Regions from separate parts of the Terribacillus sp. AE2B 122 genome, predicted to be linked through region 1. Evidence: riboswitches for the same ligand, from Rfam matches in the RefSeq annotation. Region 1 holds a riboswitch; the other holds the start of a gene.

Region 1 (9,596 bases):
GCGGTGCAGTTGCCGGGGCTCAGGAACGCCTGCGGACAAGAAGACTGGATGCGGCTGAAGAACTTGGCAACTGGGAAGAATGGCGGTCTCATGGGGAAGAGATTCGTCAGCATACACTGGATCATCTCGATTACTATTTACAGGAGCTTTCTGAAAACCTGCAAAAACGCGGCGGGCATGTATTTTTTGCTGCTACTGCAGAGGAAGCGAATGACTATGTGAAGAGTATAGTGAAGGAAAAACGAGCCAAAAAGATTTTGAAAGCCAAATCAATGGTCACAGAAGAAATTGGCTTAAATAGTGTACTGGAACAAGAAGGCTGTGACGTCATTGAAACGGACCTTGGCGAATACATTCTGCAGTTGGACGACCATGATCCGCCTTCGCATATCGTGACACCTGCGCTTCATAAAAACAAAGAGCAGATCAAGGATGTTTTTACCGAGAAGCTGGACTACAAGCTTACCTCTAAACCGGAAGAACTAGCACTCCATGCTAGGGAGAAACTGCGCCAGGAATTCCTGCAAGCAGATATCGGTATCACAGGATGTAATTTTGCCATTGCGGAATCTGGTTCTGTCGGCCTGGTCACTAATGAAGGAAATGCTGGAATGGTGTCTGATTTACCGGATACGCAGATTTGCGTCATGGGGATGGAGCGAATCGTACCTACATTTGAGGAGTTCGAAGTACTGGTCGGCCTGCTGACGAGAAGTGCAGTCGGTCAAAAACTAACGAGTTATATTACGGCATTGACTGGTCCGCGAACAGCAGAAGAGGTTGATGGTCCATCCGAGTTTCATCTTGTCATCGTGGATAACGGACGTTCGGGTATTCTCGGAACCGAATTCCAATCGGTACTCCAATGCATTCGCTGTGCAGCATGTATCAACGTTTGTCCGGTATACCGCCATATTGGCGGCCATTCCTATAACTCCATTTATCCAGGGCCAATCGGGGCGGTCCTTACTCCTCTGTTAGGAGGATACGATGATTTCAAGGAGCTACCTTATGCATCCACACTCTGTGCTGCCTGTACGGATGCTTGCCCAGTAAAAATTCCATTGCATCAGTTGCTGCATCGTCATCGACAAGTGATCGTCGAGCGGGAAGGGCGCGCGCCGATTTCTGAGAAGATGGCTATGAAAGCATTCGGAATTGGAGCTTCCTCCAACCCGCTGTACGCAGCTGGATCGAAAATGGCGAGCTCTGTCATGAAGCCTTTTACAAAGGATGAAACCATTTCGAAGGGACCAGGTCCGCTGAAGGCATGGACCGAAATTCGTGATTTTCCTGCTCCGAACAAAGAACGATTTCGTGATTGGTTTAAGCAGCACGAAAAGGAGAGTGGCAAGGCATGATACAGAACCGGGAAAGATTCCTTGCAAATGTCGCCAGTCGCCTCAGCCGTACGGAAGTACTATCAGAAAGACCCTCGCGAAACTGGAACTATCGCCCGCAAGATAAGACACTGACTGATAAAACCCAGGATGAGCTTGTAGATATACTCCGGGACCAATGCCGACTTATCCATACGGAGCTGATTGAGACTGATTCGCGTGGTCTACCGGAAGTGCTGGCCGAAACTGTGGATACTTATGGCGGCGGACCGCTAGCCATTTGGCAGGATCCCCGGTACGAAGCATTCGGTTTACGTGAACAGCTTGAGATGTGGCCGAAGCAAGGAGTAGATGTACATGAATGGGATCCTTCCATTGGCCATGACAACATCGGAATTGTGGAAAAGGCCAATATCGGTATAACATTCAGCGATATCACTCTTGCTGAATCAGGGACAGTCGTACTCTTCTCAGGTGAGGGGAAAGGCCGTACTGTCAGCCTGCTGCCACATAAATACATCGCACTAATACCGAAAAGCACCATCGTCCCCCGCATGACCCAGGCAGCTCAGCATATCTCGAAGCAAGTACAGAAAGGGAAAGCTATTGCATCCTGTATTAACTTCATTACAGGGCCGAGTAACTCTGCAGATATCGAGATGAACTTGGTTGTAGGGGTCCATGGACCTGTGAAAGCGGCATATATCGTTATTGAAGATAGATAAAAAAGACACAGTTAAGATAAGCTGTGTCTTTTCTTTATTCTGCTTAATTAGTAACTAACCCCTTAAAAAGTATATATTTTCAAATTGGAAGATGGTAAAATAGGCTTACATACATATTGTATGAAAGAGAAAAAGGGGATAAGAGTACGTGAAGAAGTTATTATTTGGTAGTATGTTGGTCTTATTATTTATTTTAAGTGCTTGTGGCGGGGAAGAAGCTACGAAAGTAAAAGAAGAAAAAAAAGCGAGTGCTGCAGAGACAACAAGCGTATCCGAGCTAGAAGAGATGGATTGGGAAAACATGACAGAAAAAGATTGGGATAAGGTCAATCTGTCAAAAAAAGACTTCAAAAAATTACTGGACGCGATGTCTGAGCCGGATGAAGATGGTGAAATTGCCATCAGTTCTGCTAAACTATCAAACGACGACACTATAGAAGTGGAATTCAACAATTCGGATGGAGACACACTTGAGAACGGGATGACAGCTGCTATCATGGATGCGTTTTTCCGTCAGTTCTATAAGCATTCTGTTTATTACAATGAGAAAGAACCTACAATCGTATTCACTGATTTAACGGGTTTTACAATCATGGAAAATGACAAGCCCATTGAATATGATGAAGAAAATGCATCAAGTGACGGAGAAGATCTGGGCGAATTTAAACTAGATGAAAAGGTAGATGTTGCTGGTACAATCATCACATTAAGCAATCCAGCCTATACAGATGAGCGTAACGAATATGAAGAAGAGCCGGCAGAAGTGCTAAGCTTTGATGTAGCGGTTCAAAATGCAACAGATGAAGATCTGTATTTCGATACGTATGATTTCCAAGTTTACGATGCAGAGGGAACATTGATGGAAACCTATGCGCTTGATTATTTAACGGCGGATATTAAACCTGGAAAGAATACATCAGGAAAAGGGTTCTACGCTGTTAGCGGAAAAGGACCTTACGAAGTGTATTACACAGACTTTTTAACGGATGCAACTGCTAAATGGACAATTGAAGTGAAATAACTTAGAAGGCTATCCTTAGGGTAGCTTTTTTGTTTGAAAATAAGTTTTTAAAGCTTGTTTGGTAGCGCTTTCTTTGTTATGGTTATTTTGTTAAATTCAGCTAGAAAGACACTGACTGATAATCTTTAATAGATAATCAGAAATATTTTAATATGTTGTTTTATAGCATAGAAGCGGCAAAGAAAACAGTATATGTTACCAACTAAAAGTTCAAAGGGGTAGAAAAGCGATGGCGATTAGATTCGATGAAGAACAGCGTACTTTTCATCTGCAGGGAAAATCGATTAGTTATGTTATGCAGCTGGAGCGAGATGGTTATTTGACGCACCAGTATTGGGGGAGAAAAATCAGGCAGTTTCGTAATAGTAATCGGCAGCAGTACATAGATCGTTCTTTCTCACCTAATCCGTACAATCGAGACAGGACATTCTCGTTGGATGCTTTGCCGCAGGAATACCCGCAGTATGGTAATTCGGATTTTCGCAAGCCGGCCTATCAGATTCAAATGGAAAACGGATCGACGGTAACCGATTTGCGTTACAAATCTCATCGTATATTCAGTGGTAAGCCGAAGCTGACAGGGCTTCCTGCAACGTATGCCGGTCAGGAAGGAGCAGAAACGCTGGAAATAACCATGGAGGACGAATTACTTCATTTGGAAGTGGTCTTGCTCTATACAATTTTCAGTCAGTATGATGTGGTCGCGAGATCTGCACAATTCCGTAATAAGGGCAAACAAAAGCTAAAGCTCTTACAGGCTGCTAGTGTAAGTGTAGACTTCCGTCGGTCAGACTTTGACATGCTGACTATGCCGGGGGCTTGGGGGAAGGAAAGGCATCTCGAAAGGCGTGCTTTGCAAGCAGGTATACAGTCTACGGAAAGCACACGTGGAGCAAGCAGTCATCAGCAGCATCCGTTTATCGCTTTGATGGAAAAGCACGCAACAGAAGAACAGGGAGAAGTGTTCGGATTTCATCTTGTTTACAGCGGTAATTTCCTTGCTCAGGCAGAAGTCGACCAGTTTGCGACGACTCGAGTGACAATGGGTATCAACCCGTTCGACTTCACGTGGTTGCTGGAACCAAACGGAACATTCCAAACACCGGAAGCTGTGCTTGTTTATGCAGCGGATGGTCTAGGGGCGATGTCGCAAACACTGCATGAATTTTATCAGCAGCATTTAGTAAGAGGGGAATACAGAGATAAAGAGCGACCAATTCTAATTAATAATTGGGAAGCGACGTATTTCGATTTTAATGCTGATAAAATTGAGGGAATCGCTAAAGCCGGTAGTGAGCTCGGTATCGAGCTTTTCGTATTGGATGACGGCTGGTTCAAAAAACGGAATTCAGATTCTACATCATTGGGAGATTGGTTCGTTGATAAGACGAAGCTGCCGAACGGACTTGACGATTTGGCGAAACGTGTGAACGATTTAGGCATGCAATTTGGACTTTGGTTTGAGCCGGAAATGGTGTCTGTGGACAGCGATTTGTACCGGGAGCACCCGGACTGGTGTCTGCATGCCCCGGATCGCTATCGTACAGAAAGCCGCGATCAGCTCGTGCTCGATTTTTCAAGACAGGACGTTCGGAAGGAGATTATAAAACGAGTTTCCGACATCCTTGAAAGTGCACCAATTACTTATGTGAAATGGGATATGAACCGGCATTTGTCTGAAGTTGGATCAGCCTTACTTCCTCCTGAGCGTCAGCGGGAAACGGCACATCGACATATTCTTGGCGTCTATGAAGTGATGGATGAGATAACCTCTCGTTTTCCGCAAGTACTGTTTGAGAGCTGTTCAGGCGGCGGCGGCCGTCATGATCCGGGAATTCTGTATTATATGCCACAGGCTTGGACAAGTGATAATACAGATGCTGTTGAGAGGCTTAAGATCCAATATGGTACAAGCCTGCTTTATCCGATTGCCTCGATGGGTTCTCATGTATCGGATGTGCCGAACCATCAAGTGCACCGATTTACATCATTGGAGATGCGGGGAGATGTCGCGATGGCAGGGAATCTTGGATACGAGCTGGATCTTACAAAGCTTACTAGCGAGGAGAAGGAGATTGTCAAACAGCAGATTACTTCTTATAAAGAGATTCGCAGACTCGTTCAGTTTGGGCAATTCTATCGTTTGAAAAGCCCGTTTGAAGGCAATGAAACGGCTTGGATGTTTGTGAATGAAGACAAAACTGAAGCTTTTATCTGTTATTATCGTGTGCTGGCTGAGCCGGCAGCACCACTCGCTTCTTTGCGGTTGAAGGGGTTGGACGATGCCAAAGACTACTGGATCATTGGCACAAGTGAAATATATAGCGGTGATGAACTGGAGTACAGCGGTATTCGTATACCGACAGACCTTATTGGGGACTTCGTAAGTTATACCTGGCATCTAAAAGCTGAATAGCAGTAAAAGTCGCATTTTTGATGCGACTTTTTTATTTTGCTGTATAGGAAAACATGCTTGGTTATCGTATACTTTAGCTACTATTTCAATCTATCAAGAGAGAAGGCTGCAGTTGGAGAAGTCAAATAAGAGAAACATCAAAGCATATACAACCTTTGTTTTTTTATTCCTGCTTTTTTCTGCAGTTTATTTATTTCTATTTCGCCAGGAACCCCGGGAACTAGCGCTAGGTGCTGGTCTCTTTGCAATCATCGGTTCCGGTCTGCCGGCATTTTGGGCTTTTCGTGCTTATCATGAAGCTGAGCGGCAAGTGCGGCGGTTTTGGCTGTTTCTGGGCTTTGCGCTGCTGGGCTGTCTATTAGCAACGGTAAGCTCCTATTTTTACAATTTCAATATTGGAATAAATAACATCTTGTTATCAGCAGCAGACGTTCTATGGGTTGTATCGATTATCTTCAGTTTATTGGCGTTCCTGTACTTGATCAAACAAAAAGCGGGTGAGGTGACAATTTACGAAGTTGTCTATGATGCTGTGATCATCATCGTTGCTGCGGCCTGTTTAAGCTGGGAATTTTTGATGAAGCAAACCTGGTTTCAATTAACGCAGGATGGTATTCTCATCCAGCTTTTGGCCATCAGTCACCCAGCTAGCGATTTGCTAGTGTTATTTTTCTTGATTTGTGTATTTAATGCCCTCAGTTATCAGCGTTTGTCAAAGGCACTAGCCTGTATTTGTATCGGCTTTTTGCTCTTTTTGGTTTCTGATACCGTCTTTTTGTATTTGGCATTACAAAATATGTATTACTTCGGAAATCCCATTGACTGGCTCGGGACAGCAAGTTTGCTTGTAATTGGCGGTGCTGCTTTCTTTGCGGATGATCTTGATGCACTGAGCCGGCAAGAATCCCGAACTGCAAGCACGCCGCTATTTTCGGCACGACTATGGTTTTCCAATGTCAGCGTTCTGGTTTTACTTGCACTCATCGTAGCCAGAGGCGGCGGATTTGATTTAATAGCACTTGGCTGTATTGTTTCTACATTACTGATCATCTTTCGACAAATGAATACAATGTTCCAGAATAGAAAGCTCATGCTTGAACTGGAAGGTAAAGTATTGGAGCGAACTGAAGAGCTGTTTCAAAAAAATAAGGAATTGGAAGCTTCCATCGAACGAACGGAATTCCTTGCTGCTCATGATCCGCTGACAGGGCTCCCGAACCGTCGTGAATTTGATCGGATAGCTTCAGAATGGGTAAAGACGAACGAAAGCGGTTTTTCCTTGCTCTTTTTGGATATGGATCATTTCAAATGGGTGAATGACACGATGAATCATGGTGCCGGGGACATGCTGCTGAGAAAGGTGGCAGAACGATTGCAAGGGAATCTCGTGTCAGGAGCAAAGGTGTTCCGCCAAGGTGGAGATGAATTCCTTATTCTGTTGCCTATTACGAAGATTCCTGAGATAGAAAGAACTGTATGTGAATTAATTCAATCACTTGAACAGGTGTTTTATCTCCATGGAAAGGAAGTATTTGTTTCTGCAAGTATCGGAATTAGTCTTTATCCGCAACATGCCGAAGATGTCGAACTATTGACTATTAAAGCAGATACTGCCATGTATGCAGCAAAGAAAAGTCACGGAAAGCGTTGGCTATTCTATGATGAGACGTACCTCCCTGCAGAACAATCCAAGCTCGAGCTTGAGAAAGAGATGCGGTATGGACTGGAAAGAGGAGAGTTCCAGCTTCACTTTCAGCCGCTATATCGTTTAGATACAAATACTGTTTCTGGTGCGGAGGTATTGATGCGCTGGGAGCATCCGGAGCGAGGGCTGCTGTTTCCCAATACATTCATTCCGCTTGCTGAAGAATCACGTTTCATTATTCCTCTTGGAAGATGGATGATCCGAGAAGTGTGCAGACAATGGAGCTGCTGGAAAACACAAGAGTATGAACCGATCAGCCTTGCTGTTAATATTTCTGTCAATCAATTCCTCCATCCCGATTTTCTCGCAGAATTAGAGGATGCGCTGCGTGAATATGAGATGGACCCGACTTATCTGGAATTGGAAATCACAGAAAATATCCCATTTAGTGACTCCTATGCTATAGCTGTTCTGGAGCATATCAAGCAGCTTGGTATTCGTATCAGCATCGATGATTTTGGGACAGGTTACAGCTCTCTTCAGTACATCCAGCGCCTGCCTGTTCATACATTGAAAATCGATCGTGCTTTTGTCTGCGATATGATGCACAATCGAAATAATAAAGTGTTGGTTGAAACGATTTTACTTATGGCAAAGCAACTCGATCTGGACGTGGTTGCTGAAGGTGTCGAGGAACAGGAACAGCTTGAATTTCTAAAGGAAAATGGCTGTGCGTTAGTGCAGGGATATTTGATTGGGAAGCCGACGGAGGCCGTGTTATTTCGTTCGAAGTGGCTGTAAATCCTAAGAGTGACTTTTGACAAGCATTATACTATGTTTGAAAGGCTGCGTGTAAGCAGCCTTTTTTTATATCGACAAGGGAAGAAGAAAAAAAGATTTTCAAAAAATGAATTGACATTCTATTGGAAAACCCATAACATGGTAATCAAATCTTACAACTACATACTTGTTTTATTCTTATCCAGAGAGACCGAGGGATCAGGCCCTATGACGTCTCGGCAACGGGTTTACACAAATACCGTGCCAATTCCTGCAAACGCCTATGAGCGTTTGGAAGATGAGAATGAGGAAGTTTCATACGTGGAGCCCTCTTTTTTCTGGATAAGGAAAAAGAGGGCTCTTTTGCGTTGATGGGAGGAAAAGTGATGATTACGTTCAAGGATGTATCTAAGACTTTTACAATCGGAAAACGGGAGGTGCATGCTGTCCGAAATGTGAATCTGACAATCGAGGAAGGAGAAATATTCGGCATTATCGGCTTCAGCGGAGCAGGTAAAAGTACATTGTTACGGCTAGTGAATGTGCTGGAGAACCCGACGGCTGGAGCTGTGGAAGTGCAAGGTGTGGATTTAGCTAGTCTTCGCCCAACTGAGGTCAGGAAAGTACGCCGCAGGATAGGGATGATCTTTCAGAATTTCAATCTGTTAACCTCGCGGACTGTTGCTGGTAATGTTGCTTATCCTTTGAAACTGGCAAAAATGCCGCGAGCAAAAATAAAAGAGAGAGTAGATGAACTTCTCCGCTTCGTTGGATTGTCGGATAAAGCAAAGGATTATCCGGAACAGCTGTCGGGAGGGCAAAAGCAGCGAGTGGGCATTGCTAGGGCGCTAGCTACTTCGCCGGATATTTTGATTTGTGATGAAGCAACCTCAGCGTTGGACCCTGATACAACCGGAGAGATACTCCGACTTCTGAAAAAGGTAAATAAGGAATTCGGCATCACAATTCTACTGATTACCCATGAAATGCATGTGATTCAGTCAATCTGCGACAAGGTTGCTGTTATGGAGGATGGCGAGGTCATAGAATCGGGAGGAGTATTCGATACATTCACAAGTCCTGCCCATCAGACGACGAAGCGTTTCATCCGTTCCGTGCAGCAGGATCTTCCTTCTCCGTCCCTATTGGATGAGTGGCGACAAAAAGGCGGGAAGCAACTGTATCGGATCATCTTTAAAGGAGAGGTTGCGAGCGAACCTGTCTTATCCCGGGTAACGAGGAAGCACGATATTGACGTGAACATCGTCTATGGTTCCGTCCAAGAGATTCAGGCTAAATTCTACGGAAACTTACTTGTTAGCTTTGATGGAGACGTTGGGAAAACGGCCAATGCAGTGGAAGAATTGAATGAAATCGTACAAATAGAGGAGGTGGACGTAACATGGGCGTAGATTGGCAGACATTTTGGCCGCGAATCGTCGAAGCAACAGGTCAGACGATCCTGATGGTAGCTGTCACTTTGGTGATTGGGTCAATTTTCGGTATTATTATCGGTCTTTTACTTTTTGTAACACGAAAAGGAAACATCTTGGAAAATGCTTTTCTTTATCAAATTATTAATTTTCTAATCAACATTATCCGTCCGATCCCCTTCATTATCTTTTTAGTTGCGATTAGTCCGCTGACCAGAGAGGTGATTGGCACGACC
Region 2 (9,596 bases), on a different contig from region 1:
AGCTGCATAAAGGATTTTCTTCGCTCGCTCCAATTCTTCCCTGTCTTTCACACGGAAAGCTACATGGTGTACACTTCCGCGTCCGGGGCGCTCTCGCTGTAATCCAGGTACTACTTCTACCATTATTTCAGCGCCTGTGCCGCCTTGGCCAACTTCGTAGATATGTAGATTCGTACCATCAGTAAGCATGGCCTCTGTTTTTTTGCGGAATCCCATTAATTCAAGCAAGACCCGCTCTGTCGGTGCAAGTTCTGGTACAGTCAGCTTAACTGGTCCAAGTCCAATGATGGCAAATTCCGCCGGAACATTGGTACCTTCCCAAGGAACGCCTGCTGTTACGCCTTCGTTCTGTTCATCAGAAACGAGCATAAGCCGCTGCTTTTCTGGATCCTCAAAGAAAAGAACCTTTCGTCCCTGCAGTTCAATTTCTTGTGACTGGATAGCATATTCTTCTAAGCGCTCTGCCCAATAATGAATTGCTTTATCTGATGCGACACGCAAAGATGTAAGGGAAATGCTGTTATTCCCAGTATACGTGCGACCAGCACGGTGAATTTCGAAGAAGGTCAAATCCGTTCCCGGACTGCCAAGTTTGTCAGCATAAAAAAGGTGATACATTGACGTATCGTCCTGGTTGACTGTCTTTTTGACAAGGCGCATCCCCATTATTCTTGTATAAAAATCATAGTTATTCGCTGCGTTTGCTGTTATGGCTGAAACGTGGTGAATACCGTGAAGCTCCATCATCTGCTTCGCCCCCTAAACATACAATTTATTAGTTACTTACAAAATGTAACTTAGTTCAAACAAAAATGCAAATCGCCCCTTCCATTATTGGTAGAATAAAATGAAGGAGGAGAATTATGCTGACAACACTTTATCTTGTGCGTCATGCGCATACCATTTATACACCTGATGAACGAAATCGGACATTATCTAAAAAGGGTTACAGTGATGCGAAGATAGTTCAGAAGTTATTAGCAGCTGAACAAGTAGACTCATATATCTCAAGTCCCTATCGGCGCGCTTGGGAAACAATTGTGAGTGATGCTTCTACTGCTATGCTGGATGAAAGACTGCGAGAGCGGCAAATTGCTGCTGATCCGGTTGATGATTTTCAGGAAGCTATGGATCGATTATGGTCATACGAAGAATATCAGTTTCCAGGTGGAGAATCGAACAAAGCTGCGAGAAAAAGAGGTCTTGATGCCCTCCAAGATATACTCACTGCTTATCCTGGTAAACGGGTCGCCATCGGAACGCATGGAAATCTGATGGTGCTGACGATGGGTCATTATGACAATCAATTCGATTATGCTTTCTGGAAACAGCTGCCGATGCCGGCTATTTGGAAGCTTACCTTTGATGGGCAGCAATACATACAAGCCGAGCCTTTATCCATACAAAAATAGCGGACATCATCTGTCCGCTATTTTCCATCCATATGCGATTTCAGGATAAGAGGCTCCATTAATCTGAAGTTTATCTTCGGCAATTTTCTTTCCGCCTAAGCCTTCATAAAAATGCCGCGCCTCATTGCCGACAAGCATCCAAGCGACGACACCCGTCATCCCTTCCGCTGTAAGCCGCTTCTCCAATGATTGCATAAGCAGCTTTCCAATCCCGCGCTTCGTATAATTGGGATCAAGATAAATTGCGTATACCTCTCCATCGTAATCAGGATGAACACTTTCCCGGCATCTGCCTCCGCTGATAAAGCCGACAATCGTTTCCTCTGCTACTGCTACAAGAAGTAAGGATCCGGATGCAAGCACCCTTTCAAATCGATTTGCTCTATCTTCCTGAGAAATTGCTGCCAAATAGTCAGCCGGTAATATATGCTTATAGGAAGACTGCCAACTGAGCATACTGATCTCTCCGATTCTCTTACAGTCAGCTTTTCCTGCTTCACGTATGGTAACTGTCATCTTGATCCCCCCTTTTGGAATTAAGCTAATACAGTTGGCTGGAAATCAATCAATAGAATCGCACGTACACCTGGGCGATCCGCTTCCCCTTTTTTGATTGGGCTGACATAATGACTGACTGCCTCGTCATGTACTCCGTAGGATTCCAATGGCTTATGGATTTCAAAGCTTTCATGGAATTGACTGGAGTCTGCATCTTTCGGCAGCTTTCCTGCACAAGCGGGAGTCGCAATGATGTTAAGACCTCCAACAACGTTATCGCGCTTAATAAGATGAGCAAATGTAAATGGTTCGCCATCCTGATGAATCAGGTTAGGCGAAGATACGCCCTCTTGTCCATCTTCTGTCACTTCCAGCTTTACGAAATGAATGCCTGCATGTACTGGCAGAATTAGATCTTCTTTACGCCAGAAAGTTTCGTGATAATCGTGCATGATGATTTTCTGTAATAATTTATTTTCCAGGATATGATCCGGAAGGGATGGAAATTCACGGTAGGAATCGACGTACTCTGGATTGAAGCGTCCTTGGAAATACTGCGCCATGCTTCCGTTTTCACGTTCAATACCAGGCAGCCATTCTAAACGGCCATCTTTGTCGAATATGATTGCCCGTGAATAGCGGCGGTAACGATTTAAATCCAAGGCATAGCTGTCTGCCGGCAGTGTATCGAAAACAGCCTGTATTTCAGCTAAATCCTGTTCCATCCCCTCATACGCCAAATCCTTTTGTAAGTCATATATGCTGTACCCTTGTTTCTCTAATGCGTTCATGCTTAAACCTCCACAAATCTTTAATCTTTCTCTATCATAATACATGCAGAGATAAAGGAACATGCTTTCGTTTGCGATTTTGCGACATTTGAACAGGAGTGACCTAAATGAGAAAATCCAAAGCAGAATTTGAGAAGCTCTTTCAGACAGCTTCTACTATTCAGAAGCTGCTGCAGGCCGGTGATGTACTATACAGCTCGATCGGTCCTTCCACCTACTTCTTCAGTCATGTCGGTATCGTCGGAAGCGATGGACGAATTTTTCATGCACATCCATCTGGCGGTATCACCGAATCATTGAGATCATACCTGTCCCGTCACCATCATGGCGGTACAATCACGCTGCTCCGGCCAAAAATAGATCCGTCTGGTGCAGCAGAGTGGGCTGAACGTTCCATTAGCTTGATGAAAGGATACCGTTTTAGCCGCGCCTTGGCAGACCCTGCTTGGAATTATTGCACAAAGTTTGTATGGCAGGCATTCTGGAGCGGTGCCAGAACCGATTTGACCAGTGCCCGGAAACAGCTATCCAGACGCTGGATCTTCCCTCGCCATATCAAGCATTCGGCCCATTTTGAGCCGATCGCAAAATTCTCGCTCGAGTATCGGCTCTAGTCATAATTTTCTGGTAAAATATGAAGATAGTATGATTAAAGGGGGATTTTGAATGCAATTCGAACAGAAATTAGAAAAATACGCCGAGCTACTGCTGCATATCGGCTTGAAAGTAAAGCAAGGACAGGATTTGATGATTGTAGCCGATCTAGCTGCTGCTCCTTTTACAAAGGTGGTAGCTCAGAAAGCATACGAAGCTGGCTTACGTGATGTTATTGTCGATTATCAGGATGATAACATTACAAAAGCAAAAGTGAAGCTTGCAAAAGAAGATGATTTGGATTACTTCACTCCATTCCGCGGCCGTGTGTATGAAGAACTAGCAGCAGCCGATACTGCTTTCCTGGAGCTCAAAACACCGAATCCATCTCTCTTTGAGGGAATCGATTCTGCTAGAGTTGCCCGTTATACGAAAGCAATGGGCGCTGCCAGACAAGGCTATCAAGCCCACAAAACGAATGGCCGTGTGAACTGGCTAATTGCATCGGTGCCAACTGTAGAATGGGCCGAATCTGTTTTCCCTGATTCACAAGGCCAGTCAGCTATCGACAAGCTATGGGATGCTATCTTCTTCACAACTCGCTCTGATAAGGAAAATACAGTTGAGCTGTGGGAACAGCATGTTACAGCTATGAAAAAGAATGCTGACCATTTAAATGCACGTAACTATCGCAAGCTGCATTATAAGGGACCTGGAACAGATTTGACAATTGAACTGCATCCTGATTCCTTCTGGACTTGCGCCGAATTTATGAAAGAAGATGGCTCTACATATATCCCGAATCTCCCTACAGAAGAAGTATTTACCATTCCTGTAAAGACAGGAGTAAACGGAACAGTTAGCAGCACAAAACCATTGAATTATGCAGGAACTTTGCTAGAGAACTTCTCCCTTACCTTTGAGAAAGGAAAAGTGGTAGACTTCACAGCGGAAAAAGGCTATGAAACATTGAAGAATTTGCTTGAAACAGACGAAGGGGCACAATTCCTTGGAGAGGTTGCGCTAGTACCGCACCAGTCGCCTATTTCTCAGTCTGGGATCGTGTTCAATAATACTTTATTCGATGAGAATGCTTCCTGTCATTTGGCTCTTGGCCAAGCGATTGGCATGTGCGTAAAGGATGCTCGCAATAAATCAAAAGAAGAATTTATGGAAATAGGCTTTAACTACAGTCTGACCCATGTTGATTTCATGGTTGGTTCCGGAGAATTATCCATCACAGGCGAAACGCCAGATGGAACAACTGAAGCTATCTTCGAAAATGGAAACTGGGCTTTTTAAAGACACAGAAAAGGAGCAGCGTAACGCTGCTCCTTTTGCTATGTACGGCAAATCATGAGTACTTCTCGGTAATAGCCAAGCTGATGAGGACACAGTTCATCATTCGCTACATCGATCCGCTGACGTGGAGCTCCTGCAACAACTTCCGCTTCTACGCTTGCCGCTTTTCCCTCGACGAGCTTTTCCAAATCATTTACACGCATCCGTACGATTTGTAGCACTTCTTCGTTTAAAAGAATATCTGGCAGTTCCTCTAAGTAGTAGAAGAATTGGTGACAGAACTCCCGATCGACTAAATTTTTGGCGAATAATTCTTCTTGAATGATTCCTTTATAAAAAAGATCGCTCTCTTGAAGCATAACACCCAATTCTTCCTGCACTTCACGTAAGCCTCCGACCACAGGCGTTTCGCCGCTTTCCAGATGACCAGCTGCGGTAATGTCGTATTTCCCGGGAAATTCACTTTTATTGAAAGAACGTTGCTGTAGATAAATGTATAGTTCTGTACCATCATGTTCTATAAACCAGCAGTGGAAAGTCTCATGCCAGTCTCCATCACGATGGACTTCCTCTCTTTCTTTCACCCCAAGCTCCCGATGCTGCTCATCGAAAATCGTCAATAGCTCCATGTTTTGCCCCCATACTTATTCCTTTTTTACTAATGTAAGCGATATCTTCAGGCTTGTCTACCGTATATTTCCAATCAGATCGAGTTATCGCGCATTTCCTCGACTAGTGGCATGATTTCGTTCGCGAACCGCACCATCTCCTGCATATGCGGCGAAAACTGAAGCAGCAAAAGACTGACACCAGCGTGCTCGTATGCAAGTATCCGCTGTGCAATTTGTAACGGGGTACCAACCAGATGCGGCCGAAGCCCTCTTGCAGAAACAGCATCATCGCTAATTTTGCTTTTTTGTGCCAGCTCTTCCTCTGTTACATATGATTCGTAATCTCCGCCGGTAATTCTTTCCCATTCCTGGTAGGCTTCTTCCTCCGTTTCACGGCAAATGACATAAGCTGTCATACCGAATTCGGTAAATGGAGATTTGCCAGCTGCCTCACGACGAATCTGCATATCAGCGATCATACTGGCCACTTCCTGTACAGAGCCGCCTTTCATTACATATGCATCACATGTCTCGGCAATTGTCTGCCGTAAATAGTCGCTTTCTCCACCAGCATATAATGGCGAAATCTCTTTGGTCTTGCCTGCCGGTAAATAATCGACATGCTGTACTTGATAGTACAAGCCATCATATGTGTAACTGCTAGCTGTCCAAACTCCGCGCAGCACTTCAAAGAATTCCTCTGTTTGCATATAGAAATCCTCTGATCCTGCAATATCACCATCTAGGCGTTTTTGCTCCTCTTCACGTAAGAAAGAAACGACCGCTAGTGAAAAACGGCTATTACTAATCTGATCAATCATTACTGCCTGTCTCGCTGCTTCCACAGGCTGATCGATGCTTGGCCGGACTGCTGCCATAATGTGCAATTTATCGGTTGCCTCCGCAATAGCGCCAGCAGCTTCCCAAAAGTTCAGCTGCTGACCGGCATTTTTTCCTTGGTATAGGTAGGTGTCTGGCAGGAAGACCGCATCGAATCCTAAGTTTTCAGCCGTATGCGCAGTTTCCTTCACATCTGACAGGCTAAGCGGTCCTCCATCTTCCACATGACGCAGCCAGCTGCTTGAAACTGGCTGCCAGTATGCATATTTCATTGTTATTACTCCTTTTGCACATAGGAAATCCTACCGAACGACACATCGATTCTACTAAAAAAGCTTCTTCGATGAGAAGAAGCTCTGTATTGCAGCCGTCGTCATCTTATCACGCAGCTTTTGCTGCAGGTCGTAGCACCTTCCTGCAGGACTGCCCTCCTACAGTGGGTTGCCGGGCTTCATCGGGCCTTTCCCTCCACCACTCGTTATAAGATTTCTTATGAATTGTACTTCCTACTATACCAGATTAGCAGTGTCTGATTCAAACAGAATAACTGCTATTGCTTACGCTGATGTGCCTCCATCAAAAGACGGTACCCATCTTGTCTTGCTTTCTCTTCATAAACTGGACTGGTGAGCATGAACTCAACTTCCCCGCCGTAATAGTCTTCCAGCTCTTCAAGCTGCTGCAGCACCTCAGTTGGTGTCCCAATTACCATGGTAGGACGATTGTCCTCAAGACGCTCTTTTTCATAAGGAGACATTTTGTAGTCTGCTGCCTTATCCGGGCGCAGCATCCCTTTGACTGGTCTCCCTTGTTCCTGAAGCAGCGATGCAACTTCATGACTTTTCGCCAGCGCTTGTGCAGCTGCTGTCGTCTCCGCACAGAATAAAAACAGACTTACCATCATTTGCGGCTGATGCTTCCCTTCTTGGAAGGCTTTCTGATACACATCCAGCACTGCTGCATCTTTATCTCCACGTATGAATTGGGCATAAGCAAACCCGATTCCATGATATGCAGCAAGACCAGCGCTGCCTGCGCTTCCGCCAAGGAGCCAGACAGACGGAGCAGTGTTAATGTTCGGCATCGCTACCAGATCTCCGAAGCGATGCTTTTCTTCTTTTCTTATATCCAAATAATGAAGCAAATCACGTATTTGCCGATCATACCAATCCTCCGGTACAGCCTTATGCTCCTGCAGTGCCCTTTTTGCGGCTGGCATACCGCCAGGAGCCCTCCCGATCCCAAGGTCGATCCTTCCTGGATGAAGTGCTTCGAGCAATCTTGCATTTTCAGCCACTTTATACGCACTATAATGAGGCAGCATAACACCGCCTGATCCGATACGGATGCGGGATGTTTTGGCAGCAAGATGCCCCATCAGAAGCTCTGGACTGCTATGAGCCAAGCTGCCAGCGTGATGTTCGGACACCCAAAAGCGCGTATACCCAAGCTGATCAGCGAGCTCTGCCAGCCGCACTGTTTCTTCCAATGCATCTGCCGCATTGCCATCTTCTTTGATTCGGGATTGATCCAATATACTAAGCTTCATTCTACCCACTCCTTCTTTGTATCATATCCTGTGCGAAAGACTTTTAAAAACAATCCGTTTTTCTGTATGCTAGAAATGACCGAATAAAAAGGATGGTGCTCAAATGATCGGATTTATCGGATTAGGAATCATGGGACAAAACATGGCAGCAAACCTGCTCGAAAAAGGCGAACAATTAGTAGTCTTTAATCGCACAAAAGAAAAAGCCCAAGCACTATTGGATAAAGGTGCTAACTGGGCAGAATCGCCACGGCAAGTCGGGGAACAAGCTGATATCGTATTTACGATGCTGACAGACCCAGCTGCTGTCCAAGCAGTTGCTTATGGGGAAGATGGACTTTTCAGCGGCATGAAGGAAAATAGTTTGTGGGTGGATGTCAGTACCGTAAAACCTGCGTTCACAAAAGAGATGGCTGAAGCTGCTCGTGCGCATCATATCCGTTTTGTTGATGCACCCGTATCAGGTTCAAAGGCTCCGGCGCAGCAAGGTAAACTGCACTTTCTAGTTGGCGGAGACGAACAAGATGTTAAAGAGATCACCCCGCTGCTTGAGAAAATGGGACAAAGCATCCAGCATATGGGCGTCAATGGTAATGGCTCATCTACTAAGCTTGCAGTGAATATGCTGCTTGTTCAGTCTCTGACTGGTTTATCTGAAGCAATCAGCTTTGGGGAAGCAGTCGGTCTTGATCGGGAGCATCTGATGGATGTATTGCTCGCCCTGCCTGTGACAAGTGATATCCAAGCTGGGAAACGGGATACGATTCTCCAGCAGAACTTTGATCCGCAATTTCCTCTGGAGCATGCATACAAAGACTTGCAGCAGATTTCCGAAACAGCTTATGAAGCAGGCGCTCCTCTTCCGATGACAAACAGTGTTAAAGAACTGTATGCATTAGCGAAAAAGAACGGCTATGGCAAACAGGATGTCGCTGCCGTTTATGCACTTTTAGCAAGAGATTGACACATATTAGACAAAGAATCCGAATTTTTTCGGATTCTTTTTTTATTCTCATCTATTATTTTTAATTAACATTGGCATATTAACAATATGTACAGGGTATGTAGGCATAAGGTACTTAATTCATGTGAAGTAATTTTTTTGCATATTTTCACCAAATTATAATCATTATCATCTGTTTGGTTTATTAAATTTTTTTAATCAGTTAGAAACAGGCACTCTACTAGCAGAATACTTTCATATCAATATTTTTATGCTAAGATAATTATGGTTTTATTAATTTAATAACTTTCTAAAGGGGTCTTCATCATGGCTGATTCATCTAACAAACCAAAACGGGAGGTCAAATGGATTCCGCTCCTAATCACTGTATTGATCGGCGTAATTCTTTGGTTCGTCCCTTCACCAGATGGTGTACAAGCAGAAGCATGGCATTTATTTGCTATCTTCGTCGCTACGATCATCGGTCTGATCATTAAACCGATGCCAATGGGCAGTGTCGCTATCCTTTCGCTGACGGCTATCGTTTTGACGAAGACACTCGGACTAGAAGAAGCGTTGAGCGGATTCCAGAATAGTACAATCTGGCTCATCGTCATTGCGTTCTTTATTTCCAGAGGTTTCATCAAAACTGGTCTCGGGTCCAGAATTGCCTATTTGTTCGTGCGTCTATTCGGTAAAAAGACTTTAGGCTTGTCTTACTCGTTGATCGGCAGTGACTTGATTCTGTCACCGGCCATGCCATCTAATACTGCTCGTGCCGGCGGTATCATTTTCCCAATCATCCAGTCATTATCAAGTTCATATGGTTCTAAAAGCGGTGATGGTACAGAGCGCAAAATTGGTTCTTTCCTGACTTTTGCATCCTACCAAGGAAACGGGATCACTTCAGCAATGTTCCTGACAGCAATGGCAGCAAACCCATTGGCAGCCATTGCTGCTGAGAGTGTTACTGGTCAATCAATCTCATGGGGAAGCTGGATTCTTGCTTCCATCGTGCCTGGTATCATCAGTTTGATTGTTATTCCTTTCGTCATC

Evidence for each region. A riboswitch is a leader RNA that binds a small molecule or an ion and turns the genes downstream of it on or off. The one in region 1 is predicted to bind S-adenosylmethionine.
Region 2: another riboswitch for S-adenosylmethionine. It lies ahead of AE2B122_RS06065 (LLM class flavin-dependent oxidoreductase); the one in region 1 lies ahead of AE2B122_RS08600 (methionine ABC transporter ATP-binding protein).

Annotation. Positions count from the first base shown of each region.
Region 1 is NZ_LR700944.1:28,629-38,224, reverse strand. Features, by position in the region: gene AE2B122_RS08625 (LutB/LldF family L-lactate oxidation iron-sulfur protein) at 1-1,361, shown strand, start outside; gene AE2B122_RS08620 (lactate utilization protein C) at 1,358-2,065, shown strand; gene AE2B122_RS08615 (DUF4352 domain-containing protein) at 2,214-3,086, shown strand; gene AE2B122_RS08610 (alpha-galactosidase) at 3,316-5,502, shown strand; gene AE2B122_RS08605 (GGDEF domain-containing phosphodiesterase) at 5,615-7,948, shown strand; SAM riboswitch class I at 8,123-8,232, shown strand; gene AE2B122_RS08600 (methionine ABC transporter ATP-binding protein) at 8,314-9,339, shown strand; gene AE2B122_RS08595 (methionine ABC transporter permease) at 9,330-9,596, shown strand, end outside.
Region 2 is NZ_LR700943.1:149,555-159,150, reverse strand. Features, by position in the region: gene AE2B122_RS06100 (ring-cleaving dioxygenase) at 1-744, opposite strand, end outside; gene AE2B122_RS06095 (histidine phosphatase family protein) at 864-1,412, shown strand; gene AE2B122_RS06090 (GNAT family N-acetyltransferase) at 1,419-1,928, opposite strand; gene AE2B122_RS06085 (2OG-Fe dioxygenase family protein) at 1,949-2,701, opposite strand; gene AE2B122_RS06080 (hypothetical protein) at 2,809-3,315, shown strand; gene AE2B122_RS06075 (aminopeptidase) at 3,368-4,597, shown strand; gene AE2B122_RS06070 (NUDIX domain-containing protein) at 4,636-5,226, opposite strand; gene AE2B122_RS06065 (LLM class flavin-dependent oxidoreductase) at 5,301-6,320, opposite strand; SAM riboswitch class I at 6,424-6,535, opposite strand; gene AE2B122_RS06060 (LLM class flavin-dependent oxidoreductase) at 6,599-7,597, opposite strand; gene AE2B122_RS06055 (NAD(P)-dependent oxidoreductase) at 7,701-8,561, shown strand; gene AE2B122_RS06050 (anion permease) at 8,868-9,596, shown strand, end outside.